Regions from separate parts of the Rothia sp. LK2492 genome, predicted to be linked through region 1. Evidence: riboswitches for the same ligand, from Rfam matches in the RefSeq annotation. Region 1 holds a riboswitch; each other region holds the start of a gene.

Evidence for each region. Region 1 has a riboswitch for S-adenosylmethionine ahead of VVR27_RS06405 (LLM class flavin-dependent oxidoreductase). Riboswitches for the same ligand answer to the same signal wherever they lie in the genome.
Region 2: another riboswitch for S-adenosylmethionine. It lies ahead of VVR27_RS09815 (hypothetical protein); the one in region 1 lies ahead of VVR27_RS06405 (LLM class flavin-dependent oxidoreductase).
Region 3: another riboswitch for S-adenosylmethionine. It lies ahead of VVR27_RS05825 (methylenetetrahydrofolate reductase); the one in region 1 lies ahead of VVR27_RS06405 (LLM class flavin-dependent oxidoreductase).
Region 4: another riboswitch for S-adenosylmethionine. It lies ahead of VVR27_RS03260 (bifunctional o-acetylhomoserine/o-acetylserine sulfhydrylase); the one in region 1 lies ahead of VVR27_RS06405 (LLM class flavin-dependent oxidoreductase).

What each region holds. Positions count from the first base shown of each region.
Region 1 is NZ_JAYWLX010000004.1:194,502-202,350, forward strand. Features, by position in the region: gene VVR27_RS06385 (AMP-binding protein) at 1-816, opposite strand, end outside; gene VVR27_RS06390 (ABC transporter permease) at 1,152-2,009, opposite strand; gene VVR27_RS06395 (aliphatic sulfonate ABC transporter substrate-binding protein) at 2,012-3,055, opposite strand; gene VVR27_RS06400 (ABC transporter ATP-binding protein) at 3,141-3,938, opposite strand; SAM riboswitch class I at 3,944-4,036, opposite strand; SAM riboswitch class IV at 4,214-4,316, shown strand; gene VVR27_RS06405 (LLM class flavin-dependent oxidoreductase) at 4,409-5,821, shown strand; gene VVR27_RS06410 (glucose-1-phosphate adenylyltransferase family protein) at 5,997-7,205, shown strand; gene cls (cardiolipin synthase) at 7,236-7,849, opposite strand, start outside.
Region 2 is NZ_JAYWLX010000009.1:54,326-62,174, forward strand. Features, by position in the region: gene VVR27_RS09795 (OsmC family protein) at 1-354, shown strand, start outside; gene VVR27_RS09800 (amino acid permease) at 614-2,098, shown strand; gene VVR27_RS09805 (thymidine kinase) at 2,339-2,956, shown strand; gene VVR27_RS09810 (hypothetical protein) at 3,083-3,823, shown strand; SAM riboswitch class IV at 3,937-4,054, shown strand; gene VVR27_RS09815 (hypothetical protein) at 4,071-4,496, shown strand; gene VVR27_RS09820 (hypothetical protein) at 4,601-5,365, opposite strand; gene VVR27_RS09825 (DUF262 domain-containing protein) at 5,362-6,495, opposite strand; gene VVR27_RS09830 (NADP-dependent isocitrate dehydrogenase) at 6,574-7,849, opposite strand, start outside.
Region 3 is NZ_JAYWLX010000004.1:58,608-66,456, reverse strand. Features, by position in the region: gene VVR27_RS05855 (sugar phosphate isomerase/epimerase family protein) at 1-422, shown strand, start outside; gene VVR27_RS05850 (DUF308 domain-containing protein) at 686-1,639, shown strand; gene VVR27_RS05845 (aldo/keto reductase) at 1,733-2,719, opposite strand; gene VVR27_RS05840 (trypsin-like serine protease) at 2,840-3,127, opposite strand; partial or broken gene VVR27_RS05835 (trypsin-like peptidase domain-containing protein) at 3,167-3,394, opposite strand; gene VVR27_RS05830 (hypothetical protein) at 3,483-3,818, shown strand; SAM riboswitch class I at 3,827-3,917, shown strand; gene VVR27_RS05825 (methylenetetrahydrofolate reductase) at 4,022-4,933, shown strand; gene metE (5-methyltetrahydropteroyltriglutamate--homocysteine S-methyltransferase) at 4,971-7,301, shown strand; gene VVR27_RS05815 (MDR family MFS transporter) at 7,395-7,849, opposite strand, start outside.
Region 4 is NZ_JAYWLX010000002.1:236,189-244,037, forward strand. Features, by position in the region: gene gatA (Asp-tRNA(Asn)/Glu-tRNA(Gln) amidotransferase subunit GatA) at 1-283, shown strand, start outside; gene gatB (Asp-tRNA(Asn)/Glu-tRNA(Gln) amidotransferase subunit GatB) at 284-1,789, shown strand; gene VVR27_RS03255 (S9 family peptidase) at 2,182-4,353, opposite strand; SAM riboswitch class IV at 4,654-4,768, shown strand; gene VVR27_RS03260 (bifunctional o-acetylhomoserine/o-acetylserine sulfhydrylase) at 4,875-6,218, shown strand; gene VVR27_RS03265 (homoserine O-acetyltransferase) at 6,237-7,487, shown strand; gene VVR27_RS03270 (alpha/beta hydrolase) at 7,559-7,849, shown strand, end outside.

The DNA.
Region 1 (7,849 bases):
GGTGTAGATGATGAAGAGCGGGGTCTCAGCGTCAAAGAACTCGGGGGAGTGGGTCTCAGGCAGACCCTCGATGAGCTCGTGGTACCAGACGTCGCGGCCCGGCGTCCAGGGCACAGCGGCCCGCGCTTGGCCTGTGCCAGCCGTGCGGTCCACCACGATAATGTGCTCAATCTGGTTCTCACCGGAGCACGCCTCATCAGCGTTCACCTTGACCGGTACGACGGAACCGCGGCGGTTCTGCCCGTCAGTGGTAATGAGTACTTTGGCGCCGGTATCCTCAACTCGGAAGCGCAGCGCCTCGGCTGAGAAGCCGCCGAAGACCAGGGAGTGAATAGCGCCGATGCGGGCGCAGGCCAGGGTGAAGATCACCGTTTCAGGGATAACTGGCAGGTAGATGACGACGCGGTCGCCCTTGGTGACGCCCAGTTTTTCTAGGCCGTGGGCGGCGCGGGCGACGCGACGCTGTAACTCGGCGTAGGTAATGGCCTGGCGGTCGCCGGGTTCCCCCTCAAAGAAGAGCGCCACTTTATCCCCGCGGCCGGCCTCAACATGGCGGTCTACGCAGTTGTAGGAAGCATTGAGCGTCCCACCCTCAAACCAGCGAATCTGCGGCACCGTGAACTGCTCTACACCCTCAGGATTGGTGCCCAGGCTCTGGGGTTTTATGAAGGTGTGAGCCTTCTGCCAGGTGGTTTCCCAATCCAGGCGCTGCGCCTGTGCCTCCCAGAAAGCGACGCGGGCGGCGTCGGATTCGTGCGCTGGGTTAGGTGTGGGGTTCGCGGGATCGGTGTAGGTGAAGGTGGCAGGTGCGCCCAAGGGATTCTCCCATCGGTAGCTGGCAGTAGCACCGGCGCCTCATTTAAACCTGCCCCCCTTGTTTCAAGCTCAAGTGCTTTGACGGTGGGGGCTGGTATGGCGTGGTTGCTGCGATCGTTAGCGAGCCAGGTCTCTGAGATCGCTCTGGATGGTTTGCGTGCCCTTCCAGCTTAAAGCCCGCCCGGGTGACGGCTCTAACCGTGACGCCCCTTAACGTTTGTGACGCTCCGTGACAGCCCGCCGTCCGCTGGCCCACTCCACCCGATAGCCCAAAGCTTCACCGGCGCGACGTAAGAACATGCCGGTGAAGTTTAGGCTTAGCCTGGAAGCCGGGGCTAGTTGGAGGGGAAGCGGACCTTGACCCAGCGTTCAAAAGCACCTAGAGCCAGGTCGGTCAGCTTACCCAAAATCGCGAGCAGGACGATGGCCAGCAGCAGACGGTCGGTGCGGCCGTTGTTCTGGGAGTCAGTGAGTAAGAACCCCAGCCCCATGGACGCACCTAGCAGCTCAGCTGCCACCAGGAAGAGCCAGGCCTGAGCGAGGGCCAGACGCAACCCAGAGACCACCGCGGGCAAAACCGCCGGTAGCTGAACCGTAGTGAAGAGACCCAGCCCGCGGATGCCGAAGGTGCGGGCAGCTTCAACCAGTTTGGGGTCCACATGGGCAAGCGCGGCTGAGACGGTGGTATAGACCGGGAAAAACGCACCGATAGCGATAAGAGTGACCTTTGAGTTCTCACCGATGCCAATCCATAGCAGCAACAGGGGAACCCAGGCCAGAGAGGGAACAGCGCGTAGCGCCCCAATGGTGGGGGCCGCGAGCAGGTTAGCCCAGCGGGAGAGGCCCACCCAAGCACCCAATGCCAGGCCCAAGAGGGCACCGATGGTGAAACCAAGGAGGACACGCTGGGTTGAGATCGCAATGTGTATCCCCAGCTGGCCGCGTCCAAGAAGGTCAAGGGCTGCTGCAACCACCCTAGATGGTGCGGGCAACTGGACGGCGCTGAACACCCCGGTCAAGCTCAGGTACTGCCAGAGCGCCAGCAGAGTGAGAGGAAGCAGAGCGCCTAACCAGGGCAGCCAGCGGTTGCCCCGGGTGCTCAGTTGCACGGGCCGTGAGGACGCCCCCGCCCGGCTACGTGCTACTCGCTTAGTTTCGGAGGGGCGGGTATCAGTGGCTGGAAGCAAGGACATGGCTATTCACTCACCAGCGCCGAGATACGTGCAGGGTCAGCCTTGGTGGCAAACGAATCGTGGATGAGACTGCCCAAAGCGGAGTCCACATCAGCCTGGGTGGCGACGTCCCCGGACTCAACCAGGTAAGGGCCAACCCTTGTCAGCACGGTACGCTGGGCCTCCCCGGGCACGTTATCAATGTCTAGATTGGTTCGTTCCCAGACGGTGCGTGCGGTTTCTAGCGTGACACCCGATTCATCCGCCAGAATCTGAATCGCCTCATCTTCGTTAGCTAAAGCCCACTCGCGGGCGTACTCGTAGGTATCAACAATGGTCTGAGCGGACTCGGGGTCAGAAGCGATGAAGTCCTCGGTAGCGTTCAAAAAGCCGTAGGTATTGAAGTCAACGTTGCGGTAGAAGAGGATGTTGCCGTCTTCAATTTCGGTGCCTGCCATGATGGGGTCTAGCCCGCTCCAGGCATCCACCGAGCCCTTAGTGAGAGCGGTACGGCCGTCAGCGTGCTGGAGCTGCTCGATTGTGACATCCTGCGGTGAGACATTGTTTTCTTCAAGCGCTTGGAGCAGGAAGAAGTAGGGGTCGGTACCCTTGGTGACTGCAACTGACTTACCGGCCAAGTCTGCAACCGAGGTAATACCGGAGTCGGGGGTGGTGACCAGAGCAGCCCATTCAGGCTGGGAGTAGAGGTCAATCACCTGAATGGGGGAGCCGTTCGACCGGGCAAGGAGCGCCGCTGACCCGGCGGTTGAGCCGACGTCAAGAACCCCAGACCGCAGAGCCTCATTAGCCTTATTCGATCCCGCTGACTGCACCCATTCCACGGTCTTACCCTCATCCTGGAGAGCAGTCTCTAGCCACCCTTTTTCCTTGATGATGAGGGAGAGCGGGTTATAGGTGGCGTAGTCGACAGTGATTGTGGTGTCCGCGGCTGAGGCTGGAGCTGAGGCTTCAGGAGCTGCGTTTTCACCTGCCAGGCAGCCGGTCAGTAGCAGGGCGCCAGCGGCCAGGAGGGCGGAGGATTGGGCGAAACGAGAAAAGATTGACACGGGGTTTCCTTGAAATGTCGTAGTGTGTGGGTGCAAGAAGCAAAGGCCAGGGGGGCAGATACCCTGTAAAGGAGAGGGCTGGTACTTAGTGCTCTTCGACGCCGAGCTCAGCCAGCAATTCTTTGCGCAACAAAGCGAGGTCTAAATCCCCGCGATCACGGGGCCGGTGCCCGGGCACCTCAACCGTTCGGGTAATCGTGGCAGGCGAGTGCGGATCAGGTGTGCCTAACACAATTACGCGATCTGATAGGTAGAGAGCTTCTTCCACATCGTGGGTGACCAATAGGATGGTTGCGGGATCCTGAGCATGAATATCCAGCAGCAGATCCTGCATTTTGATACGCGTCAGGGCATCCAGCGCACCAAAAGGCTCATCGAGCAGCAGGACGCCGGGGTTACGCGCTAGTGCTCTCGCCAGGGATGCGCGCTGCGCCATGCCTCCTGAAATCTCGCGGGGGCGATGCGCCGCATAATCCCCCAACCCCACCAGCCGCAAGAGGGCATCAACATGCTGCCGAGCGTCGTCCTTAGGGGTGCCCTTGGGTAGGCCCAGAGCCACATTCTTAGCAATAGACCGCCAGGGTAAAAGCCTGGGCTCCTGAAACCCAATGGCTACCCGTGAATCTAGGCCACGAACGGCAGCGCCGTCGATGGTGACCTCACCCGCGCTGGCTGCTTCCAAACCAGCCGCTACACGCAGCAGCGTTGATTTACCGCAGCCTGAGGAACCAATAATCGAAATAATCTCACCCGGATAGGCGGTGAACGAAACACCTTCGAGGACCGTGTGGACTGCCCCGCGCTCGCCGGCGAAGCTCTTAGCGATGCCCGAGAAGTTGATGTCACAGGCGGTGAGGGTGTGCTTTAGCGTGAGTGTGCTCATTGCTTTCTCCATCGTTTCTTGGCGTTAGCACCGGTCCCTATGGTGGGTGGTTGCTGCGACGTCGTGGAGCCAAGTCTCTCGGTCGCTCTGGATGGTTATCGGTGGCTTTAGCCTATGGGCGCGGTGCCTGAAAATCTAGCCTGTGACGCCTCTTAACGTTTGTGACGCTCCGTGACGGCCCGCCGTCCGTAACAGAACTCAACCCGGTTCACAGTGTGAAACAGAGTCCCTAAACTTTGCCTCAGCGCCCCCTCACCTCGTTAGACTAAAACCGTGATCATGAGACCCAACGCTAAGCTCTGGCTCGTTGGGCGGCAACCCTCTCCCGTAGCGGGGTGCTCCAGATGAGGATCCGGCAGATAACTGCAAGTACGGCGCAACTAGGCGCCACCTTCACAAGAGGTTAGGCGTCATTTTTGTATCGCTAGCCAGGCACGGGGTGTGAGGGCTGACCCGAAAGGCACCGGTTCATGACCGAGAAGAAGCGTATCGTTGTCAACGCGTTCGATATGACCACCACCAGCCACCAGAGCTTCGGCACCTGGCGTCACCCCCGCAACCGTGCGGATGAATACAACACCATCGAATACTGGACTGATCTGGCAAAGGTCTGCGAAAAGGGCCTCTTCGACGCTATCTTCATCGCCGACGTGGTGGGCGTCTACGATGTCTACAAGAACTCGGTGGCCGATGCCCTGCGCGACGGCGCGCAGGTTCCGGTGGGCGACCCCTTCCTGCACATTTCAGCCATGGCAGCGGTTACCAAAAACATTGGCTTCGGCGTCACCGCAGCTGCCACGTACAACCAGCCTTATACCCTGGCACGGTCCTACTCCACCCTTGACCACTTGACCCGCGGCCGCGTGGGCTTCAACGTGGTGACCAGCTACCTGGCGTCAGCTGCTGAAAACCAGGGCCTGCCAGCTCAGATCCCACACGATACCCGCTACGAGATCGCAGATGAGTTCTTGGATGTTTGCTACAAACTTTGGGAGGGTTCCTGGGAGGACGGCGCGGTGCTGCGTGACCGTGAAAATGGTATCTTCGCTGACCCCACCAAGGTGCACCCCATCGAGCATAAGGGGAAGCATTTCACCGTGCCCGGTATCGCCCTGTCTGAGCCCTCACCCCAGCGCACTCCGGTTATTTTCCAGGCGGGCGCATCATCCCGCGGCCAGCAGTTTGCTGGAAAGCACGCCGAGGCTATTTTCATCACCGCCCTGCGCCCCCACTTGACCAAGGTGCTGACCGGCCGCATCCGCGACGCTGTTGAAGCAGCGGGCCGTAACCGTGATGATGCCAAGATTCTTGCCATGCTCTCGGTTGTGGTTGATGAGACTGACGAGAAGGCGCAGGAAAAGTTCGAGGAGTACAAGAAGTACGCCAACTTAGAAGCTTCTCAGGCAATTATCGGCGGCTGGAGCGGTGTGGATCTCTCCCAGTTCGATGAGGACGAGGCGCTCAAGTACGTTGAGACCGAGTCGATTCAGTCCTTCCTGACCCCCTTCACCCTACAATCCAAGGATCGTGACTGGACGCGTCACGATATCGCTGAGCACTGCGCTACCGGCGGCATGGGCGAGGTCATCGTGGGCTCACCCCAGACCGTTGCCGATGAGCTAGAACGCTGGATTGACGAGGGTGGCCTGGACGGAATCAACCTTGCCTACCATGTTTCCCCGGGTTCCTTCGAAGACTTCGTGGAGTTCGTGGTGCCCGAACTGCAGAAGCGCGGCCGCTACCGCACCGCCTACGAAGGTTCCACCCTGCGGGAGAACCTCTTCGGTGAGGGCATCACCAAGGTGGCAGATACCCACCCGGCTGCAGCCTACCGCGGCGCCTACGTTGGTCAGCGCAGCGCCGCGGACGGCAACGTCCGCTAGGACAAGCTGACCGAAACGCCCCCGTGCGTCACCGGGAATCATCAGGAAACCTTCAAAAGTGTGGATGTGGAGTAAGACCGTACTTTTGAAGGTTTCTTTTGCTGTGCTCAGAGGCCTAAAGTGTGCGAGTATGGCTAGTACAAAGATGTGTACTTACTATTGAGAGTGGGTTGCCGTGTCAGATCCCTTTCCGCATACTCAGCAGCCGCCGACGGTCGCCCTGGTACTTGCCGGTGGCCGGGGGAGCAGGCTCTCGCCGCTGACCGATCACAGGTCTAAACCGGCTATCCCTTTCGCAGGTATCTACCGCATGATTGATGTTGCCCTGTCTAATCTGGCGCACTCTGGGCTGCGTCACGTCTGGGTGGTGGAGCAGTACCAGCCCTTCACCCTCAACCAGCATCTTGCCGGCGGACGCCCCTGGGACCTGGACGGCACCCGCGATGGTTTGCGTATTCTTCCGCCGGTTCAGGGTCATGCTGTGGATGGTTTTGCCAGCGGTAACGGGCACGCTCTCTACCAGCAGGTGCCTCTGCTGGAATCGGTGGGTGCACGGAACGTGATAGTGATGAGCGCAGACCACCTCTATCAGCTGGACCTGCGCCCGGTCCTTGAGCAGCACGATGAGCTTGGCTCTGACCTCACTATTGTGACGACCGAGATTGATGAGGACGCCTCCCGTTACGGGGTGGTGCGCACTGATGGTCAAAAGGTAGTTGCTTACGACTACAAACCCAAGGCTCCAGCGTCACAGAAGATTGTCACTGAGATCTTCGTTTTCTCGGTGACCGCCCTTCGAAACTCTCTGGATGCCTTGTTAGAGGGTGTCGACCGAGCTGATACCGACGCCGTGGGTGAGACTCTAGGGGATTACGGTGAGACTCTCATCCCCCACCTGGTTCAGCACGGTGCCGTGCACGAGTTTTTGATGGAGGGGTACTGGAAAGATGTGGGCACCGTTGACGCCTACTACCGTGCCCACATGGATTTATTAGAGGGTAAGGGGCTCCAGCTGGACGCCCCGGGGTGGGCTATTATTCCCCACCCAGACCCTTACGCGCCGGCCTATATCGCCCCCACTGCGCAGGTTCAGGGGTCTTTGGTGGCACACGGGGCTAGGGTTCACGGCCGTGTGGAACACAGCGTCATTGGCCCCGGAGTAACCGTAGAGGCAGGTGCGGTGGTTGAGCGCAGCATCATCATGGGCGATGCTCTGATTCCGGCGGGGTCACACCTGCGGGCTGTCATTGTGGATGTTGGCGCGAAGGTGCCAGCTGAGCAGATGGGGCAGATTAAACCCGGGCCGGGCAACATTACCGTACTGGCATACGAAGGTAGCGGTCAGGGGCGCCGCTTTGATGGTGAGGCAGTCGCCCCTGCCTAAGCAACTACCTTTATTGGGTCAGCAGCGCTGCTAGAGCAGGGCACTCCACAGCCGGCATACGTTCTCGGTAACCTTCTGATAAACGGGGCGGTTGATCCACTCGTCGTAGCGAAGCTCTTTGCATTCAGAGATATAGTCACTGGCAATACGCTCAAGTTCAGAGACCATGCCCCTGTCCACGATGAAGGTGGAAACCTCAAAGTTGAGGGCGAAGGAGCGGGGATCCATGTTGGAGGAACCGATGAAGGTTATTTCATCGTCCACAATCATGAACTTGGAATGGAGGACGGTGGGGCCGGGGTACTGCTGAATCTTGATCCCGGCGCGCAGTAGCTGCTCATAATAGGAGCGCTGACCCATGATGGGCAAGAATTGGTCGCCCTTTTCACACACGATGAGAGTGACTTCGATGCCGGACATCGCCATGTTGGTCAGTGCCTGCAAGAGGGTTTCTTCTGGTACGAAGTAGGGCGAGCAGACAGTGACCCGCTCTTCAGCGTTGTAGATCAGGTGGTTGATCAGACGTAGGTTATTTTCGGTTTCAAACCCGGGGCCTGAGGGCACAATTTGCGCTAAGGGACGCTGGTTGATGTTCACCTTGGCGTCGTTGATGATGCTGACGTCAATTTCTGAGAGCAGAAGTT
Region 2 (7,849 bases), on a different contig from region 1:
AACGGGGCTACCTTGGATTTTGGCCAGGGGGAGGGGATGCTGACCCCGGTCGAGCTACTGCTTGCCGCGATCGCTGGTTGCTCCGCCGTGGACGTCGATGTGGTGACTTCCCGAAAGGTGGAGCCCGAGACTTTTGAGGTGCTGTCCTCTGCCATCAAGCAAAATGAGGACGGCGCTGTTCGGCTTGATGATATTCAGGTGAGCTTCAATGTAACCTTCCCCGCCGGTGCTGAGGGCGAGAAGGCGCAGAAGATGGTGGATCGCCTGATTAAACTCTCGGCCGAGAAGGACTGCACCGTCAGCCGCACTGTCGAGCACGCCACCAAGGTTACTTTTATCAACGAGAACGCCTAGGTCAACCCGGGTACATTTCTAGCCCGCTCTTCGTCTCAACCGCGCCGCCCTGCGCTCCAGCCCCCATGTTCGCTGGAGTGCAGGGCGGCTCTTTTCTGCGCTCTAGGCTGGATATCACGCGGTGTTTAGGGTTCAAATGGACGCTATGGTGGTAATCTAAAGTTTGTCTTATGCCCCATTAGCAAAACTGTTGGGGTAAGTTCTTGGGTCCTGGATGTAATCCTCCAGCCTCCTAACTACCGAAAGCAGCACGCACCTTATGTCTACTGATGCAGTTCCCACCCCGGTTGGTGAGAATAAAGAAGAGCTGAAGCGGGGCCTGCGCAGCCGTCACCTCTCCATGATTGCTATTGGCGGCGCTATTGGCACCGGCCTCTTTGTCGCTTCAGGTTCCACCATCGCAACCGCTGGCCCCGGCGGTGCTCTGCTCGCCTACTCGCTCATCGGCATCATGGTGCTGCTCCTCATGCAGTCCCTGGGCGAAATGGCAGCCAACCTGCCCGTAGCAGGCTCCTTCCAGACCTTCGCTTCCCGCTACGTCTCAGAGTCCTTTGGCTTCGCTATGGGGTGGAACTACTGGTTCAACTGGGCCATTACCGTTGCCGCAGAACTGGTCGCTGCCGGCGTCATTATGTCCTACTGGCTCCCCGGCGTCCCCGGCTGGATCTGGGCGGGTCTCTTCCTCTTCATCATCTTGGGCATCAACATTCTTTCAGCGCGTGCTTACGGCGAATCAGAATACTGGTTGGCTGCCATCAAGGTGCTCACCGTCATCGTCTTCCTCATTGCAGGTATCCTCATGATTTTTGGAATCCTGGGCAACCACGAGGCGGGCTTTGGTAACTGGACCGACGGCGAAGCACCCTTCAAGGGCGGTTTCATCTCCATCCTGGCCATCTTCATGGTCGCTGGCTTCTCCTTCCAAGGCACCGAAATGATTGGTGTTGCTGCCGGTGAGTCAGAGAACCCCCGCCGCGACGTCCCCCGTGCCCTCAAGAGCGTCTTCTGGCGCATCATGCTCTTCTACATTGGTGCTATCGCGGTGATCGGTACCCTGATTCCTTACACCAGCCCCAACCTCCTGCGCGCTGATGAAACCGACATCGCCTACTCGCCCTTCACCATGGTCTTCGATAACCTGGGTATCGCGCTCGCAGCTTCCGTCATGAACGCGGTCATTCTGACCGCTATCCTCTCTGCCGGTAACTCAGGCCTCTACGTCTCATCGCGTATGCTCTACTCTCTGGCCGTCGAGGGCAAAGCACCCAAAATCTTCATGCGCGTCAACAAGCGCGGCATCCCCATGCCCGCCCTGCTCATGACCGCAGCTATCGGTCTCTTCGGCTTCGTCACCGCACTCGTAGGCCAGGGTGCCGCTTACACCTGGCTGATTAACATCTCAGGCCTCTCCGGGTTCATTACCTGGGTGGGCATCGCTATCTGCCACTACCGCTTCCGACGCGCCTACGTCGCCCAGGGCTTCGATGTGAAAGACCTACCTTACAAGGCACCGCTCTTCCCCATTGGGCCCATCGTTGCGCTGCTCATGTGCCTCTTGGTCATTGGCGGCCAGAACTACAACGCCATCTTTGAGGGCCACTGGTTTGAGGTTGTCTCAGCCTACATTGGTGTGCCCATCATCATTGGCGTCTACCTGGTCCACAAGATGGTCAGCGGCTCAAAGACCATCCCCCTCAAGCAGGTGGATGTCTCTGGCATCGAGGTTGAACCCGTCAAGGGCTAACTTCAAACTGAACGGTGGCGGGGCGGACGTGCTCTCGCCGGCTGATCCTCTCGAGACTCGCGCGGGGCGCTCGCCTCGATTCATGCCAGCCCCGAGCCAGCCGGCTGCAAGCACGTCTACTCCGCCACCGCTGCGCCAGCATGGCTTACCTTTCGCTCGCGAGGGGGAGCAGCCATGCTGGTGTTTTTGTTTGCGGGTAGACTGGTGCCGTTTGATTTTTCTGGTGAAGGGGTAGCGCACGTGGCTAAGCTGTATTTCCGTTTTGGGGCGATGAACTCGGGCAAGTCTACGGCCCTGCTGCAGGCTGCCTATAACTACGAGGAGCGGGGCCAGCGCGTCCTGCTGGCTAAGCCCCGCGTGGATACCAAGGGTGATGCCCTCATTGTTTCTCGCCTGGGCGTGACCCGCCATGCTGACTTCCTCATTGGCCCTGAGGACTCAGCGAAGGATCTCTTTCATGCCGCTGCTGAAGTAGCTGAAGACCCTGACCGGATGCACTGGCACCTGCCCGTCTCCTGTCTGCTAGTGGACGAGGCACAGTTCCTGACCTCAGAACAGATTGATGACCTGATGCGCATTGCCGTGCTGGAGGATATCCCAGTGCTTGCCTACGGTATCCGCACCGATTTTCGTACTCACGCCTTCCCCGGTTCTGCCCGCCTGCTTGAAATCGCCCACACCCTTGAAGAATTGAAGACCATTTGCCGGTGCGGACGTAAAGCACTCTTTAACGGGCGGACGCTTGATGGTAAGTTCATTTTCGACGGCGACCAGGTGGCCATCGACGGCGTGCACGTGGGCTACGAGTCCCTGTGTGCTACCTGCTACCTAGAAGAATCTGGCGGTGCGCTGAGCTAAGGGCGGAGCTGGTTTTCTACGGCGCGTAGAAGAAATATTTCGATTACTGGCCGGTAGCTACTCCAATATAGTGACCTGGGTCTACTCTGAAAGGGTATTTACTCCTTTCAGGTGAAAGAGGCAGACATGTCTTCCCCCACTTCTCGTTTCCTGTCCGTACCTACCGCCGCGCTGCTAGCTTTGACCGTCCTGGTCGGTTGCGGTTCAAACAGCGATGAGCCAGTGACTGCTGAGAGCAGTGCATCGTCGGCAAGCTCTGCTGCGGCTACTACCGCTACTGAGACTTCGGCGGCTTCTGAAACTTCGTCCGCCGCGGCGGTGCAGGCGGAGCTGCCTGAGGGCTACAAACTGATTTCCGCACCTAATAATGGCCAGTCCTTTGGCGTGCCCGAGGGCTGGCTGGAGGTGGATAGTCAGGCTATGGCTAATGATGCCGAGATTCAGGCATACTTGGAGCAGGCTGGTTCTGAGACCGGTATGAACGCTGAGATGCTAAAGCAACAGATGGCTCAGCTTGATGTGATGGCTATGTCTGCGACTCGTGATGCAGCTGGTTTTGCTGAGAACGTCAACGTTTTGGCGGAGCCGGTTTCTGCATCGGTGGCGCCTTCTGCTGAGGAAGCTAAGGCGATGGTTGAGGAGGTTAACGGTACAGCCGGTACATTTGCTGAGGTTCAGACGTCTCTGGGCGAAGGTGTCACTCAGGCGTACACTGCTGAGGTTGCTGGGGTAGATGTCGGAGGTGTTTACATCATTGTGCCGGCAGGCACTGGTGACGGTTACAGCATTATCACCGTTTCAGCTTCGGACACCGCTAAGGCACAGGAAGTTGCTGACAACATCGTAAAGTCACTGCAGAAGAACTAAGTTATTTGGCAGACGAGGGGCTGCCCTTCACCTACCAGCGGTAGGGGAGGGCGGCCCCTTTGTAATAGAGCTTATTGTGTGAACTGATAAAACTCTGTTGAAGTTGCTACCACGATTCAGAAGCCCAACGCTAAGCCCTTTGACTTGTTGGCTGGCAACCGCCTTTCGCAGACGGTGCCTTCAAAGGAAAATCGGTCACCAGGCTCAGACGGTCCAGTGAAAGTAGCGACTATTTTAGGAGGCCCTCATGAGTCAGCTTTCTTTTTCTTCTTCTAATGCCGATGCAGAAACAAGCAAGGACACTGTTGGTACCCGCTGTATTCTTCACACTGCTGGTCACGGAATTGTGCCTGCTGTTGATATCAACGCTTCAAATAAGTTGTGGGAGAAAGCCACAGTGCTTGAGCAGCGCGGCACCCGGTTGAAACTACAGACGGCAGACGGCGCGGCCTATTTCTGGCACCACGATCCGCAGCGTATAGCTTATCTCTGTGCACCTGAGGGTGGCGATAACCAGGACATCGAATCTGATGAGAAAGCGGCTGCGCCGGTATTGCTATTTAGTTCCAGCCATAAACTCTTGGGTAGGCGTATCGAAGGAAGTTTTCCTCAGGCGCATCTTTCGGATGAACCGTTGGATGCCTGTGAATTAGCTCCTATGCTAATTAGCTAGAAAGGTATCTTTATATAAATAATTAGGTAAGCCAATATAATGGCTTACCTAATTATTATCTTGGATAGAAATTAATTTTATATGCAGTTAAATTCTATGAGTGATTATTTAATAATTTTACGAAAATGGAGCTGTGTGTGGAATCGTATAAAATCAGCCTCGAATGGGTTGCTTATAAGATTATAATTCCCATTGATGTCACAGATTCTATTTAACCCTGAAGCATAAAGGTTGAGGGCGTACGGGATTTCAAAAGAATGCCAAACAATTAGTGCTAATAATTCTTCAGAGAAACTGATTCCAGAATTGCCATGAGAAATTGAGTTTCTCAAGTCAACTTGAAATTTAATAACATCAGGATTTAGTGATGTATTATTAATTAAGGATGTGTAATCTTCAGAACATTTAGATGAGATGTAGGTTAGGCACTCTTTGATTCGAGAATTGGATGGATTGGCACCGTAAGGTATCGTTGACTTAATGGCATCCGACCAAGCTGTTTTAATTTTACCGTGATCTTCACTTTTAAATCCTTTTGAATTATTGGACTTCTCAACAAATTCTTCTATGTCTTCAAAATTTGGAAACTCTTTTTTTAGACGGGTTATAGAGCAATCGCGTAGGGCAGACTCCACATTGGAGGAAGCTTGTACAATTATATTCTGCTGCATTTTTGATGTCATCCATGATTCAAGTGACATGGGTCTAACATTTTCTTTAGCTTTAATCCATTGAGGATAAAATCTAATAGACTCAATTAAGGCATCCCAAGTTACAACAGAATTTGATATGTTATCTAGTCGGATAGGGGAATATGTATCAACCAGTTTTTGCAAAACTTCAACAAGCGAAAATTCTGAAGGTATCATTCGCCAAATACCTCTATTGCAGCTCTCATTCTTTGGCTGATAAAGAATTTATCTGAACCATTTCGGCTGACTGCTTGCCAATCAAGTTCATCTGAAAAAATGTGTAATCTTGACAGCAGTTCTTCTGCTCCAATTTCAGATTTCTCGATACGTTTCATGAGTCCTACATACAGAGAGTCTACATATGAGATACTATGTTCTCGCGCCCATCCTTTATCGAGGTAAGCTTGGCGAATAAGAGATGTTACTCTGAGGAATAGCTGTTTGGCGTTTTCTAATTCATGACTGGGGTTATCTGCATAGCGATGTTTCTCATAAAAGTCATTAATGAACTCCTTCATTGGAGCTGAATAGTTTTCCCAATTAAAGTACAAGGCTAATATTCTAGAAATTATTTCGTGATCATGTGCATTGACGTCATACTTTCCGTATAGATGTCTCCAATCTGAGGTGTTATTGATTTCCTCAATAAATCCTACAATTCTGCCCGCAAATGTAGCTATTCTAATTTGATGTGGGGTAAGTTTTGTTCCGCCAGAGTTGATTCTTTCAAAAATCTGATAGATTGTACTTAAATCACCGGGCTCAGGGACTGTTCGAACTATTGTTGTTGTAATACCAGTGTTTCTAAATTTCCTTTGTTGTTCAGATGATAGGTCTTCGTAAGACTTACCGGAAAATTCATCTGAAACATATTTTAAAACAAAAGGAGAATTTACGGTTTCGCCGTTATCTTGATTTCTCCTTTGGATCCTTCCTTCCTTAAAGAACCTCAATGTAGTAAGGCGCTGTTGACCGTCAAGGACAAGTAATCTATTATCGCTTTGCTCGACCAAAAATATCCCAGGAACTGGAAAGCCCACCAGAATAGATTCAATGAACCTGTCCATTTGTTGCTTTTTCCAGACAAATTCCCTTTGAAAGCCCTCTGTTTCAAGTTCTTCAGTGTTGCTTCTGAACTGTGGTACAACTAGGTCACCGTCTTGGAGCCTGCGAATTAATCCGTCGATATCATACACCTGAGTCGCATATCTGACAGATTCTAGTTCTTTATCAATATTTTCATTAATAAATTCTTCATCGGTTATCTCGTCTGTTTGGAAATTATTGAACTGTAGTTGGTTTTCCATATATATTTTTCCTTTTTCTGGAGGGAGAGGCGCATCAGCAAAATAATGCTGATGCGCCTTAACAATGAATTCGTTATTTTATGTCAGTGTTTCAAGAATGCCGTTGAACATCGCACTCGGACGCATCACGGCTTCGGCCAGTTCGTCGGAGGGCTTGTAGTAACCGCCCAGGTCCACGGGCTTACCCTGAACCTCCAGCAGCTCAGCCACAATAACCTCTTCCTTCTCACCCAGACCCTCAGCTAGCGGTGCGAAAGCCTCAGCCAGCTCTGCGTCCTCGGTCTGAGCAGCTAGCTCCTCAGCCCAGAACTTAGTCAGGTAGAAATGCGAACCGCGGTTATCGATCTCGCCCACCTTGCGTGACGGTGACTTGTTCTCGTTCAAGAAAGTGCCGGTCGCAGCATCCAAAGTGTTCGCCAGAACCTGCGCACGCGCATTGCCGGTGGTCTTTGCCAGATGCTCGAAAGAAGCCGCCAGTGCCAGGAATTCACCCAGTGAATCCCAACGCAGGTGATTTTCTTCCACCAGCTGCTGAACGTGCTTGGGCGCAGAACCGCCAGCGCCAGTCTCAAACAGACCGCCACCGTTGATCAGCGGAACAATGGAGAGCATTTTCGCGCTGGTGCCTAGTTCGAGGATGGGGAAGAGATCGGTCAGGTAGTCACGCAGAACGTTACCGGTCACCGAGATGGTGTCCTCACCTTTGCGGATGCGGTCAATGGAGAACTGGGTGGCAGCCTCGGGTGCCAGGATGCGGATGTCCAGGCCCTCGGTGTCGTGGTCACCCAGGTACTTGTTGACCTTAGCAATCAGATTTGCATCGTGAGCGCGCTTCTCGTCCAGCCAGAAAACGGCGGGAGTCTGAGAATCGCGGGCACGGGAGACAGCCAGCTTGACCCAGTCCTGCACGGGAATGTCCTTGGTCTGGCAGGCGCGCCAAATGTCGCCAGCCTTCACATCATGTTCAATGAGCACATCGCCGTTGGACGCAACAATCTGCACCTTACCGGCTGCATCTAGCTGGAAGGTCTTATCGTGTGAGCCGTACTCCTCAGCCTTCTGAGCCATCAAACCAACGTTGGGCACGGTGCCCATGGTGACGGGGTCAAAGGCGCCGTTCTTACGGCAGTCGTCAATAACGGTCTGGTAAACACCGGAGTAGCAGGAATCCGGCAGCACCGCCAGGGTGTCGGCCTGCTGGCCTTCCTTGCCCCACATCTGACCGGAGGTGCGGATCATTGCGGGCATGGAAGCGTCCACAATGACATCTGAGGGGACGTGCAGGTTGGTGATGCCCTTATCTGAGTTGACGTACGCCAGCTCGGGGCCTTCTGCCAGGCCCTTCTCAATGAGG
Region 3 (7,849 bases), 140 kb from region 1:
TAGATGCCTCCCACCTCTTCTGGCAGCAGATGGACCCCGTCGCGGCAGTGCGCTGGCTGGGCGATCTCACCTTCCACTCAGCAGCTAAGGACGTGCGCATCAACCGCGAGAACGCCGCGATTTACGGTGTTCTGGACGAGCGCTTCCGCCGCCTCTCCCCCGAAGAGAACCGCGTCAATCTTGGGGGCGACGAATGGGTCAACGAGTGGCCCCAGGATTCCGCCTGGGACTTCGTGGCAGTGGGCGTTGGACACGATGCAGCCTACTGGGCAGAGTTCATGAAGGCTCTTTACGAGGTAGATGAGAACATGTGGGTCAACATCGAACATGAGGACACCTCTATGGGCCCCATCGAAGGTCTGAAATACGCTACACGTACTTTATTAGAGGCCGCCGACATCGCTGGCATCAAGGTCACCTAGTACCGTCGAATTATGCAATCCAACCCCTCCCTGCTCACAAGAGCAAGGGGGGGGTTCTACCCATCGGAGAGCCTCAACAGCGCTACGCTGCGCGGGAACGCCCAGAGCTGCCCCTAAGCCAACCGTCGCCCATCCATAGACCTGAGATATTCTAACGCTCCTTTTCTTATATGGGAGCGTACCGGTGAACCGCCGCACAGATGCGCGCCGCGATTCCCAGGTAATGTTCAGACTTATTGAATGTGAGCTGTAATATATCCTGTATGACTGAGAATGGTAACACTCCCACCCCTGAAAATAATCCCCCCAACGCCCAAAGCTACGGTTCTTACGGTTCCCAAAGTGGCACCTCGCAGAACGGCGGGGCTTACCAGCAGCCCTACGGCGCTCCTACCTACGGCACATCCGCAGGTGACCCCCAGCAACCCGGCGGTAAAAAGCCCAAGAATATTGTTGGCATCGTTGCCCTGGCACTTTCTGCCCTTGGTTTTGTGCTGGGCCTCTTCCCCGTGACAGCCCTCTTCGGCTGGCTTCTACTCTTTGCCGGTTTCGTAACAGGTATTGTGGGCCTTTTCCAAAAGTTGAAGGAAAAGATCACCTCAATTATCGCTATCGCACTTTCAGTAGTGGGCACCATTGCCTCAATCATTGCAATTCTTGTTTTCGCGGCAAACACCATTGCAAATGACCCCGAGTTTGAACAGATGATACAGGACGCCCAGACCTCCGTATCTGCTGCAACAACCCCCAGCGCATCAGCAGCCGCCGAAGAGACCTCAGCGGCTGATTCTAATGAGCAGAGTGCGGCTTCACTTGACGGCGTGCTCAAGTTTGGGGAAACCGCTGAATACAATGATGGCGTTAAAGTAACCGTCTCAGAGCCCCGCACCGATTACACCCCCGGCGATACCGCTGCCGGTAATGATAATGATGCACTCAAGAACTATGTAGTGTTTGCCGTGACCATTGAAAATGGTTCACAGGAGACCTACGATCCTGTCATGTTCCTGGCTAGCGGCAACTCAGCAGGACTTGAGGCTAACCAGATTTTTGACAGCGCACAGAACTTGGGTAGTACTCCTTCAACAAAGCTCCTCCCCGGTGACAAGGTAACCTTCGATATGGCTTTCGCAGTGGCAGATGTTAATGACATCACTCTCGAAATCAGTACAGATTTTGAGCGCGACGAGATTCTCTTCACTACCAAAGACATCTAAACTCCTTTTAGCCTCTTTATAGAAGCTCAGCCAAAAGCCTGCCCCATTATTTGGGGGCAGGCTTTTTGGGTTATACCGGCAAGCGGGCAAAGCTTAGAAGGGTGCGATTTTGGGCGGCGCGGGGAAGATGGCGTCCAGTTGAGCCAAATCGTCCTCGCTGAAGCGAGTAGCTATGGCGGCAGCGTTGGTGCGCACCTGGTCAATGGTGGTAGCACCAGCAATGACCGATGACACCGGGCGTTGCTGGGCCAGCCAAGAGAAAGCAACCTGCACCTCGGTCAGTCCGCGCTCGGCGGCAAACTCCGAGAAGGCACGCATCTGATCCCAGTCTGTCGAGTCCAGCAATTCGGGCTTGATGCGGGTCAGTCGCCCTTCAACAGCCTCCTTACCGGGGTTATATTTACCGGTCAGCAGACCGTTAGCCAGGGGGAAGTAGGGTAGGACGCCCAGGCCAAACTCGCGGGCAGCGGGCAGTACTTCTAGTTCAGCGCGGCGGTCCAGCAGGTTGTAATGGTTCTCTGCGGCGATGTAGCGAGTGCCTAATTGCCTGCCGATATATTCCGCTTGGGCTATCTGCCAACCGGAGTGATTGGAGCTGCCAATATAGCGCACTTTGCCCTGCTCAATCAGAGTGGCAAGTGCTCCCAGGGTTTCTTCCACGGGCGTGACGGGGTCGGGGGTGTGGTGGAAGTAGAGGTCAATATAGTCAGTGCCCAAGCGGCCCAAGGACGCTTCGATAGCGCGCATGATGTAACGTCGGGAACCTCTCACCCCGTGGTCAGTACCGTTGGCGCCATCCATATCCATGCCAAATTTAGAAACAATCACGATTTTGTCCCGGTCAATGCCGGTGTCTTTGAGCGCCTGACCGAACATGGTTTCAGATACCCCAGGCCGAGCCCCGTAAATATCGGCAACATCAAAGAGAGTGATGCCCTGCTCCACGGCGGCTGCCAGCACATCGTTGGTGCCGGTCTGAGTTTCGGTGGCGGTTTTGCTTCTACCCAAGTTGTTACAGCCCAGGCCAACGGTCGATACGGTCAGGCCGCTACGGCCTACTTGGCGATATTCAATGCTCATACCTCTACCCTAGGTATAAGCCTTCAATCTTACAAAACCCGGTGGTACTCAGGGAAAAAGTCCCTGAGTACCACCTCGTAGAAAGTTAAGAACAACAGATTAGAGGGTATGAAGTAGGGCCTAGTTTATGGTGGCAAACTCCCCAGTATCAGCAACTCCCAGAGCGTTTACTCCTGCGGTATGTTGAATCCAGCTTGCAGCCTGACTCAGCAAAGCATAGTTAGATTGAGCGTTGATATTACCGCCTGGGGAAAGATCACCGGTGGAGCATACAGCTACAATTCGGCCATTAATCACCAAAGGTCCACCCGAGTCCCCTCGGTTTGCTGCACCAGAGACACCCCGCAGTTGAGCTGCGGGACCACCATAGGTATCAATTGAAGGACCCTCTACCTGCACTGTTGCCATACGTAGGCTAGTCGTAGGTTGGTCATAGGCCCCCAGCCCTTAACCAACGATAGTTCCAGTATCACCAGTGCGTGGACTGTAGCTAACATCCAACCTAGGGTAGCTTGGAAGAGAAACTGGTCGGTCTAGTTGAACCAAGGCAATATCTCCACTGTGAGCCGCATAGACTCTACTGGCCCTGACGGCTGTACCGGGGTTGAGCTGGTCATTGGAGTGATAGACCTGCATGTTGGAGGCACCATCGATGCAGTGTTTTGCTGTCAGGACCCATTGTGCGTTGAGTTATTCACCGGTACAACCGCTGATTCCATTGCTGCCGGTCACATTGAACCGAAGCTGGACAGCCCAAGGGCTCGTGGCTACTGAACCACCAATAATATTCGGAGTCGCACCAGAATTCGTATCTGTACGCGTTTCAGCCGTAGCCACTGCTACGGAGCTGAAGGAAATTGCACATGTCGCGGCGAGCACGGTGCAGAACTTTCTAATCGAAACCATGATTATAAAACCTTTCAAGAAAAGTAAGAAAAAAGCTCCACTCTCACTCAAAGAAACCGGTGCGACCTTTACATACCATCGCAATAAAGCCCGAAATATTACTGTCATGTGTCTCAACACACCCGACACAAAGTCAAAAAGCTGCACAGAGCGGCGGTTTCTTGCCAGCGCCCTGCCTGCGCTTTTAGTGTAGAACCATCAAACCTATCCAGAGCGACCGAGAGACCTAGCTCGATGACGTCGCAGCAACCACCCCTGACGGGAAAGGTGCTCCTGCTAGGACCGATAGAGTGCATCACCAGCGGTCCACCCACCGCACTGTGTGGCGCCCTCCCGCCACCAATGGGAGCGGCTACCGCATTCTTTCGGGTCCACCCAACGACCTGTAAGGAAACCATGAGTACCTATACACCGGCGCTCTCCTACGAACTCTTCCCACCGCGAAGTTCTGCCAGTTGCGAGAATCTGCTGACGACCATCGACCAGCTGGCGCCCACCAACCCCGACTATGTGTCGGTGACCTACTCCGGCGACCGGGCTCGTAAGCAGAAAACCCTGGCCCTGCTAGACCATCTGGTCCACGAAACCCAGCTCACTCCCCTGGCTCACCTCACCTGTGTGGGGCACACCGCCGAGGAGCTGGAAGCTGCTGTTCGCTGTATTCTGGCGATCGGCGTCCGCGGATTTTTAGCCCTGCGCGGCGACCTGCCACCGGGCAGCACGCAGGCCCCCGATATCCCCTTTGCCCGGTCCCTGGTTGACCTCATTCGCCAAGTTGAGACCCAGGATTTTGCCCACCTAGCAGCAGGACGCGTGGCGGTGGGGGTAGCTGCTTACCCCTCTCGGCACCCGGAGTCCAGCTCGGAACTGCAGGATATTGAAATTCTGCTCTCCAAGGAGCGGGCGGGGGCTGACTTCGCTATCACCCAGGTTTTCTTTGAGGCGACCCGCTACGAATCCCTGGTGCAGCGGGCCCGAACCGCGGGGGTAACCCTACCCCTGATTCCGGGCATCATGCCGGTCACCAGCCTGCGCAGGCTCACCACGCTCTGCTCACTAGCGGGCCTGCCCGTGCCCCAGCAGCTGGCCTACGACCTTGAAACCGCGAGCGGGGATGCCCAACGGCACCGTATCGGGGTGGAGTTCGGCGTCCGCCTGCTCCAAGAATCCCTCGACGCCGGTGCCCCCGGCATCCACTTCTACACCTTCAATGAACACGCAGCGGTGCTGGACGTTCTCGAGCAGGTCAACCTGCCCCGCTACAGCACCCGCTTTGAAAACCCCCTGGCCGAACTGACCTACGCCTAAAAATATCGGCCCAAAGACCTTATAGAAAGACACCACCATGACCACTGTTTTCCCCACCGCAACCATCACCGGCTACCCCCGTATCGGCGCCCGCCGCGAACTCAAGCGCGCTGTTGAAGCCTACTGGGCGGGTAAGTCCAACCAGAACGAACTGAAGCAGACCGCCCAGAAGATTCAGCAGGACGCCTACCGCACCCTTACCGAACGCGGCCTGACCGACGACTACGCTATTCCCGCGGACTTCTCCTTCTACGACCAGGTACTCGATACCACCCGCCTCTTCACCGCCCTGCCCGCCCGTTTCGAGTCGGTACGCGACGACCGCGGCCTGATCGACCTGGACGGCTACTTCGCCCTGGCTCGCGGCACCGAGCACCTGCCCCCGCTGGAGCTGACCAAGTGGTTCGACACCAACTACCACTACCTGGTGCCAGAAATCGGCCCGACCACCGGCTTTACCCTTAACACTGAAGCCCTCGATGACCTGCTGGCAGCCGCGGAGGCGGCGGGGACGTCCGCCCGCCCCAGCATCACCGGCCCCCTCACCTACCTGCTCCTGGCAAAAGCTGAGGACGGCTCCCCCGCCGACTTCGCGCCCCTCGACCGTCTAGCAGACCTGTTGCCCCTCTACCGAGAACTGCTCGCCCACCTGGCCGGCCGCGGTGTGCGCTGGATTCAGTTCAACGAGCCCGCCCTGGGTGCTGACCAGGCTGTGAGTGAAGCCGAGCTGGCGCAGCTCATTGAGAAGACCTACGGGGAGTTCACCCAGCTCTCTGACCGCCCCTCCCTGCTGGTCACCAGCCCCTACGGCAACCTGACCGGTCTATTGGAACCCCTGGCTACCTCGGGCGTAGAGGCCCTGCATCTTGACCTGGTATCTACCGGTTACGATCAGGACGCCCTCGCCCGCCTCTTCGGCGGCAATTCGGCTCCCCTGCTGGTGGCAGGTGTAGTGAACGGCCGCAATATCTGGCGCAACGACCTGGCAGCCTCCCTCCACACCCTACAGGCAGTGGGAGCGGCGTCCGTCTCGACCTCGACCTCCCTGCAGCACGTGCCCTACGACCTTGACCTGGAAACCGGGCTCGACCAGAAGCTCACCAGCTGGCTGGCCTTTGCCCACCAGAAAGTCAGCGAAGTTGCCCTGCTCGCTCGAGGGCTCGCCGAAGGACCAGAGGCTATCGCCACCGAGGTTGAGCAGGCCAAGGCAGCGCTGGCAGCGCGCGCCCAGTCCAGCGGAGTCAACGACCCCTGCATCCGCGAGCGCACCCTCTCCATTACCCCCGAGAACTACGAGCGTCCGTCCGCTCGGGTGCGTCAGCAGGCCCAGGAGGACCTGAATCTGCCCCTGCTGCCGACCACCACCATCGGGTCTTTCCCGCAGACCGGTCATATTCGCTCCCTGCGTGCGGACTACCGCAAGGGTGCGCTGACCAGGGAAGAGCTCGATACCCACCTGCGGGAGGAGATTCGCTGTGTGATTGACTTCCAGGAGCGCCTGGGGCTGGATGTGCTGGTACACGGTGAAGCTGAGCGTAACGACATGGTGCAGTATTTTGCGGAGAACTTCGACGGGTTCGCGCCGACCGAGCACGGCTGGGTGCAGTCCTACGGCTCGCGCTGTACCCGCCCCTCGATTCTGTGGGGCGATGTGAAGCGTAGCGGTGCGGGTACTCGCGGTGAGGCTTTTACGGTGCCGTGGATTAGCTTCGCGCAGCGGCAGACCGATAAGCCGGTCAAGGGTATGCTCACCGGCCCGGTGACGATTCTGGCCTGGTCGTTTGTGCGTGATGACCAGCCTTTGGCGGCGACCGCTACGCAGGTTGCGTTGGCCCTGGCCGATGAGATTGCCGACCTTGAGGCAGCAGGAACCCGCATTATTCAGGTGGATGAGCCCGCCCTGCGCGAGCTGCTCCCCCTGCGTGTCGAAGACCAGGCAGCCTACCTTGACTGGTCGGTGGGTGCCTTCCGACTGGCGACCTCGCAGGTTGCCGACTCCACCCAGATCCACACCCACCTGTGCTACTCGGAGTTCAACGAGATTTTTGGGGCAATCGATGCCCTGAACGCCGATGTCACCTCGATTGAGGCAGCCCGCTCCCGTCTGGAGCTGCTGGCCGATGTGCCTGAGAGTTTCGACCGCGGCATTGGCCCCGGCGTGTGGGATATCCACTCCCCGCGTGTGCCCCAGGTCGATGAGATCGAGAAGCTGCTGGCTACTGCCCTGGAGCATATCCCCGCCCGTCAGCTCTGGGTTAACCCCGACTGCGGCCTAAAGACCCGTGCCTACAAGGAAACCAAGGCTTCTATCGAGTCTCTGGTTGCCGCTACCGAGGCTGTACGAGCCAGCCTCACCGTAGCGGTCTAGGGGTAAGCAAAAGGACGCCGCCCCCGCCCTACCTGCCACCTGGCGGGAGGGTGGGTGGCGGCGTCCTTGCATCCGTGAAGCGCAGATGCGGCCTTAGTGGACTATAGGGGCGCTTCCTGCGGCCTGCTTTCCGGCGGGCAGAAGCAGGGCTACCACGATAGAAGTCAGCGACATAAAGGCTGCTACCAGGAAGGCCAGGTGCACACCGGCCATGTAGGCGTCAGTTCCGGTTCCACCGTGCGCTGCTGCTCCTACACCCATGAGCGCCACAAAGACCGCTGTTGATGCGGCGCCAGAGACCTGCTGGAAGGTGGTCATAGCGGAGGAACCAAAGGCGGTCAGCTCACCGGATAAGGAACCCAGCCCCAGGCCCATCATGGGGGTGTTGATGAAAGGCAGGGAGAAGGTCATGAGCATATAAGTGGCAATGATGTACCACTGCGGGGTGGTCTGAGAGAAGGTGCTCATCAGCCAGATAGAACCAGCCAAGAGAACGGCGCCGGGCAGAACTAGAGCTCGTGCACCGAAGCGGTCAGACATGCGTCCTA
Region 4 (7,849 bases), on a different contig from region 1:
GACCAAGGGTGACCCTATGGCTATGTACATGGGCGATATCGCCACCGTGCCGACCAACCTGGCTGGCGTGCCCTCTATTTCTCTGCCCGGTGGCCTCGCTGATGAAGACGGTCTACCCGTTGGTATCCAGTTCACCGCCCCCGCCCATGAGGACGAGCGCCTCTACCGCGCCGGCGCTGGGCTTGAAGCCCTGCTGACCGAAAAGTGGGGTGGCCCTCTGCACCAGCAGATGCCTGACCTTGAAACCTTGATTCGTGACTTCAACTTTGAGGGAGCTAAGTAAATGACTGACGACATTCTGTCCTTTGAAGAAGCCATGGAAAAGTACGACCCTGTACTCGGCTTTGAGGTGCACGTAGAGCTCAACACCGCTACCAAGATGTTTGACGCTGCCCCCAACGCCTTTGGCGACGAGGCAAACACCAACATTACCCCGGTCTCCCTGGGCCTGCCCGGTGTTCTACCGGTGGTCAATGGTAAGGCAGTGGAGTCTGCTATCAAGCTGGGTCTAGCATTGGGCTGTGACATCGCCCCGGTCTCTCACTTTGCGCGTAAAAACTACTTCTATCCCGATACCCCCAAGAACTTCCAGACCTCTCAGTTTGATGAACCTATCGCTGAGAACGGCTCTATCGATATTGAGCTTGAAGACGGCACCGTCTTCACCATCGATATCGAGCGCGCTCACATGGAAGAGGACGCCGGTAAGCTGACCCACAAGGGCGGCGCCGCTGGTCGTATCCAGGGCGCTGACTTCTCGCTGGTGGACTACAACCGTTCCGGTGTGCCCCTCATCGAAATCGTTACCCGCCCCATTGTGGGTGCAGGGGAACGCTCTCCTGAGCTGGCTCGTGCCTACGTAGCGGCTATCCGCGAAATCGTTAAGAACCTGGGTATTTCGGACGCCCGTATGGAACGCGGTAACGTGCGCTGTGATGCCAACGTTTCACTGATGCCCAAGGGCACCACCGAATTCGGAACCCGTTCAGAGACCAAGAACGTTAACTCCCTGCGCTCAGTCGAACGTGCCGTACGCTACGAGATTCAGCGTCATGCTGCCGTACTAGATGCTGGCGAGAAGGTGGTGCAGGAAACCCGCCACTGGCACGAGGATACCCGCACCACCACCTCGGGTCGTCCTAAGTCTGACGCAGATGACTACCGCTACTTCCCTGAGCCGGACCTAGTACCCGTGGTAACCGATGCCGAGTGGATTGAGCGTTTGCGCGCCGAACTGCCCGAGCCTCCCGCTGAGCGCCGCCGCCGTCTCAAGGCTGACTGGGGTTTCTCCGATGAGGAGTTCCGCGACGTGGTCAACGCTGGTGCAATGGACGCCATCGAAGAGACCATTGCAGCTGGTGCCCCCGCTGCTGTGGCGCGTAAGTGGTGGATGGGTGAAATCGCTCGCATCGCTAAGGAACGTGAAGTCGAACTGACTGAAACCGGTGCGACTGCTCAGACCGTCCTTGAGCTCAATAAGCTCATTGAAGCCAAGAAGATTAATGACAAGATTGCCCGCCAGGTGCTGGGTTTTGTCATTGATGGTGAGGGTGAGCCCGCTGAAATTGTTGAGAAGCGTGGCTTGGCAGTTGTGTCTGACGACGGTGCGCTAACCACCGCTATCGATGAAGCTTTGGCTGCTATGCCCGATGTTGCCGATAAGATCCGTGCCGGTAAGGTCCAGGCTGCCGGTGCTATCGTCGGCCAGGTCATGAAGGCGACCCGTGGTCAGGCTGATGCCGGACGCGTGCGTGAGCTCATCCTTGAAAAGCTGGGAGTAGAGGGCTAAAAACCACCCCCTCCTTGAAAAGAGCAGGGCACGGGATCTTCTTCCTGTGACCCTGCTTTTTCTTTTAAACTGATAGGCGCCCGTCCAGTAGTGGACGGGCACCTACACTCGCACTACCGGGGTGTGCTAAGGGGGGGGGCACACTTCTCAGGAGACAGGTACTAGGGAACCTGTAACCCCCGATGCTTTCAGGATAATTTTCCGCACTGCTCATCCTGAAATGACCTACCACAGGGGTCATAGTGCGGAAATTATGGTGTCCTATTCACAATATAGAGACAGGAGTGATTGAGTGAAATAAAAAGAGCAGGGGATATAAGCGTTGGTTGTTGATAGCCCCTGCTGCTGAGAAAGCACTCAATACTTTTTATGCCCGAATATTTTAAATGTATCTATTTTTTATCGGACAGATGAGATAACAAAAACGCGTAATCCCAGGCAATGTCGCGCCAGGCCGTGTACCGCCCTGAGCCTCCACCATGCCCGCCGTCCATTTCTGTCTTGAGTAGGGGAACCGGTGAGTCTGAAGATATAATTTCACGCAGTTTAGCTACCCATTTTGCAGGCTCAACATACAACACACGTGTGTCATTAAGGGAGGTGACTGCGGCTATCGCCGGGTAGGCAGTAGCTCGGATGTTTTCGTAAGGGCTGTAAGACTTCATATAGTCGTAAACTTCACGGTTCTCGATGGGGTTACCCCATTCTTCCCATTCCAAAGCAGAGAGCGGAAGCTCTGGGTCGAGAATGGTAGTAAGGGCGTCCACGAAGGGAACCTGGGCTAGGCAGGCTTTGTACTTCTGCGGCGCCATATTTAGTACGGCCCCCATGAGCAGACCGCCGGCAGAACCACCCATAATACCTATCCGTTGTTCGTCCACCCAGGGGAGTGAGGCGAGAAAGTCGGTGGAATCAATGAAATCTGTGAAAGTGTTCTTCTTGGCTAGTTTCTTGCCTTCGGTGTACCAGGACCGGCCCATCTCGCCACCACCGCGGATATGAGCAATCACAAATACGGCACCGCGGTCGAGGACGCTCAGGCGGGCTACGGAGAAGTAAGGATCCATTGAAGCTTCATAGGAGCCATAACCGTACTGAATCACGGGGTGCGGTTGTGTCTTATCCACATCAGCTAGGTGCATGACAGAAAGAGGAATCATGGCGCCGTCGGCAGCTGGCGCCCACATGCGATAAGCGGTGTACTGATCACGCTCGTAGCCCAGAACCGGCGTTTCCCGGCGTAGCACCAGCTCATCGGTATCAGGGAAGTAGTCATAGACACTGCTGGGCGTGAGGAAGGAGGTGTAGTTGAGGCGAATCACCGGGGACATAATGTTCATCCCTGAACAGGAGGAAGTGTAGAGCTCCTCACTAAAGCCGCCGGGCTGAGTGAACTCGATACCGCGGGGGTCGCCTACAGCGAGCTGATGTGACAGTGAGCTGCGGGGTGCAACAAAGACCTTAACCGTGGTGTTCTCTCGCGCCATGACCGCAAGGTGGTTGCGCGAGAAGCTAACGCTCTCGATGCGTACATCGTCGCGGTGCGGCATAAGAGCCACCCAATCAGCCCGCAGACGCTCAAAAGGTACATAGGCTTCGGGGAGAGGTGCTATGACGATTTCTGAGTTGGGCGCATCAAAGTCATGGGTGAGCACCAGGTAGGCCCTTCCATCGACATCGATGATGTCGGTGCTGTATTCAACCCTTTGCTCCCTACTAATAATCAGCGTGGGCTCTACCTCGCCTAACTCATGAATATTGACCACGCGGGTCTCAGTGTACTCAGAGTTACCGGAGGTCATCACCACGTGTGTACGGGAGGACGACATCCCCGCTCCCAGCCACATGCCCTGATCCTCTTCGGTATAGAGAGCAATGTCATCAGCCGGGCTACTTCCCACTCGATGAGCACGAATCTGATAGGGGCGCCAGGAATCATCGGCTACAGCATAGATAAGGTGGTTAGCGCCCGAGGCAAAGAAAGCTCCGGCGAAGATATCTTCAATCTTTTCATCCAGCATCTGGCCGGTTTCAAGGTTTTTGAAGTGCTGGGTGTAGCGCTCATCGCCGGTGTCATCGACTCCAAAGGTCAGCAGTCGTCCGTCGCGAGTAACCTGGAAGGAGCCTAGTGAGAAGAAAGGTAGGTCTCGCGCAAACTCGTTGCAGTCCAGCACCACTTCTTCACCCTCAAGCGGCTGACCGGGCACCACCTGCGGTGGTGTATAACGCTCAACAACGCTGCCTTCTGTTAGGGCAGGCACCCGGCACATAATGGGGTACTGCTCGCCGGCTACCGTCCGATTGAAATACCACCAGGCACCCCTGCGGGAGGGAACGGACATATCCGTTTGCTGAGTGCGGCCTTTAATCTCTTCAAAAATAGCGTCGCGCAGAGGCTGCTGGTCAGCGGTAACCCCATCGGTGTATGCATTCTCTGCTGTGAGATGGGCAAGCACCTCTTCGCTCTCTTTATCACGCATCCATTCGTAGTAATCAATGAAAGTATCGCCATGATGAGTGCGCTCGCTGGCGATGCGTGGGGGACGGGGTGGGGTGAGCGTCATGAGATGCCTTTCTGATGGTTTCTTCTCCAGTCTAGTGGAGAGAGGTTTCCCCGTAAGAGCAGGAGCGGGCGGACGATGAGCGCGGCCAAGCTAGTCGGGGCTGGGGTGAATTGACGAGTGAGCGCTAGCGAACCCTGCGAGAGGGGCAGCTTGAACGCGCTCCTAGACCGTCCGTGGTCTTAATCCAAACTGGGTAAGGGTAAGAGTTACACCTGCGTAATTTTTGCAACAAATGAAACATGCTGACATCTTGCAGTCTTTTCTTGACGCCATGAAACCCGCTAAGGAAGACTAACAACAGGTCAAGAGCGCCAGCACTAAGCCTCAGCTAGCTGGCCGGCAACCCTCCACCTGCGGTGGGGTGCCCTGAGTGAAGACCTGACACATCCCAGACGGGTATGTGTAAGCGCGGGACCGATGTGCCATCTCCTTCGGTGCATCACCTTCCGGTAGACCGGGAGTTACGGCATGCGGCCCCACCTTGCGAGATATTTTCCTCACTAGAGACTGGAGCTACCAACATGACGACCTCACAGAACATCCCCACTCCCAGCAAGCCTGCCGGCTGGAAATTTGAGACCCAGCAAATTCACGCTGGTCAAGAACCTGACCCGGTCACCGGGGCACGCGCTTTGCCGATTTATCAGACCACCTCTTTTGTCTTTAAGGATTCACAGCAGGCAGCTAACCGTTTTGCTCTCTCTGAGCTGGGCCCCATCTATACCCGTATTAATAACCCCACCCAAGAAGCGGTAGAAAACCGTATCGCGGCCCTAGAAGGCGGAGTGGGAGCGCTGTTGCTCGCATCTGGTCAGGCAGCCAATACTTTCTCGATTCTCAATATTGCCGGGGCAGGGGATCACATCGTTGCCTCGCCCTCTCTTTACGGCGGTACCTACAACCTCTTCAAATACACCCTGGCGAATCTAGGCATTGAAACCACTTTCGTTGATGACCCCGCAGACCCCGAAAGCTGGCGCGCTGCCGCCCGCCCTAACACCAAAGCTTTCTTTGGGGAGACCCTGCCCAACCCTCGCGGGGACGTGCTGGATATTGAACCCATTGCAGATGTAGCTCACAGCGTAGGTGTTCCCCTTATCGTGGATAACACCGTAGCAACGCCTTATCTGCTGAACCCCATCAAGCACGGTGCTGATGTTGTGGTGCACTCTGCGACTAAATATCTAGGGGGCCACGGAACCTCTGTGGGTGGTGTCATCGTGGACGCCGGCACCTTCGACTACGGTGCTTACCCCGAAAAATACCCCATCTTTAATCAGCCCGATGAGAGCTACCACGGCCTGGTCTACGCCCACGACCTGGGCAAAGACGGCGCCTTTGGCGTCAACCTCTCTTACATTTTGAAAGCCCGCGTGGCCCTGCTCCGTGATTTGGGAGCATCAATTTCTCCGACCAATGCCTTTAACATAGCGATCGGGCTTGAGACCCTGTCACTACGCATGGAGCGACACGTGCAGAACGCTGCTGCAGTTGCCCGCTTCTTATCTGAGCATCCCGCGGTTGAATCGGTGGTTTACTCGGGTTTGGAAAGTTCACCCTACTACGGGCTGTCTCAGAAATACCTGCCCCGCGGCGCCGGTGCAGTCCTGGGCTTCACTCTCAAAGACGCGGATGCTCCCACCGCCCAAAAATTTGTAGATGCGCTGTCCTTACACTCCCTCCTGGTCAACATTGGCGACGTGCGCAGCCTGGTCGTACACCCGGCGTCCACCACGCACAGCCAATCAACGCCAGATGAGCTAGCCGCCATCGGCATCAATCCCGCCTTTATTCGCCTCTCGGTGGGTATTGAACATATCGATGATATTTTGGCTGACCTCGAACTAGGCTTTAACGCGCTCTAAAGTACGAAAGGTAAATCGATGACGATTAAAGCCTCGACCACTGATACCGCTGCTGGCACCCGTGTGGACGGCGTACTTAAGTACGCCCAGATCGGCGACCTAGCCCTCGAAAACGGTGAAACTCTGCCCGACGTTGTCATTGGCTATGAAACCTGGGGGACCCTCAATGAAGCCGGCGATAATGCGGTGTTGATTCTGCACGCGCTGACCGGTGACACCCACGTTTCTGCCGGTCGCGCGGCTTCGGATGCTCCGGCAGAAGTGCGGGCGGCAGCTGAAGCAGGTGGTTGGTGGCCTACCGCTGTGGGCCCAGGGCGAGTCATCGATACCGATAAGTACTTTGTGGTGTCCCCCAATATGGTGGGGGGGTGCTACGGCTCAACAGGGCCGGCTTCCCCCTCACCCCTTTCCGTAGATTCTGAAGGCAAACCCTGGGGCTCTCGCTTCCCAGCCGTTACCATTCGGGATAGCGTCCACGCCGAGAAGGTACTGGCTGATCAGCTGGGCATTACGTCTTTCCATCACGTGGTGGGCGGCTCACTGGGTGGAGCGCGTGCCATTGAATGGGCGGTGACTTACCCCTCCCTGGTGCGGTCGGTAGCTGTGCTGGCTTCGGGTTCGGCAGCTACAGCAGAACAAATTGCCTGGGGGCACATGCAGAATCTAGCGATACGCCAGGACCCCAACTTTGCCGGCGGCGATTACTACGGCGGCCCCGCTCCTGATACCGGGCTGGCACTTGCCCGACGTATCGCGCACACCACCTACCGTTCGGCGGCTGAACTACACTTCCGGTTTGGGCGCGACGAACAGCCGGGCCACGAGGTGCTTGCCCCCAAGTACAGTGAGCGCGGCCGCTACCAGGTGGAAAACTACCTGGATTACCATGGGCAGAAGTTGACCGCGCGTTTTGACGCTAACTCCTACCTAGCGATCAACGAGGCGCTACTGAGCCACGATGTGGCACGTGGTCGCGGCAATCTTGAGAAAGCGCTGGCTCTCTCCACCTGTCGATGGACGCTTGCCTACGTTGACTCGGACCGCCTCTTCTTCCCATCCGACACCCAGATTATTGCTGCCTCCCTGCCGCAGCCGGTGGAGCCCGCCGTGATCCATTCACCCTGTGGACATGACGGTTTTCTGATTGAGCACCGCCAGCTGGAGCGCATTCTGCTGCAGAGCTTTGAGGCGCAGGACGCTGCAGACGGGCAGAAGACTCGCTCAGCCGGCCGCGCCTACCCACGCAAATATTTGAGGGTGGTCGCCTAACTATAATGCTCGGCAAAAGCCCGGGGAAGCTATGTTAGGTTGGAAAAAACACCCCGCCCAAAGGAAAACTTATGTCCCAGTACCTGGTTGATTTTTCAAATGCCGAGCCAGCACGGGCAGGCACCCACCTGGTGGTGCTCTTGCACGGTTATGGTTCTCACGAACGAGACCTTACCGGGCTGATCCCTTACCTTCCATCCGATAAGGTAACCTACGCGTCCCTACGTGCCCCTCAACCGGTAGGGTATGCCCTTCCCGCGGACGCTGAGAGCGCTTATGTTGGCCAAGCAGCCATGGGCTACCAGTGGTGGCCGCTGAATGCTCAGCTAGAAACGGTTGGCTTTCGAGCCATTGAGCTGACG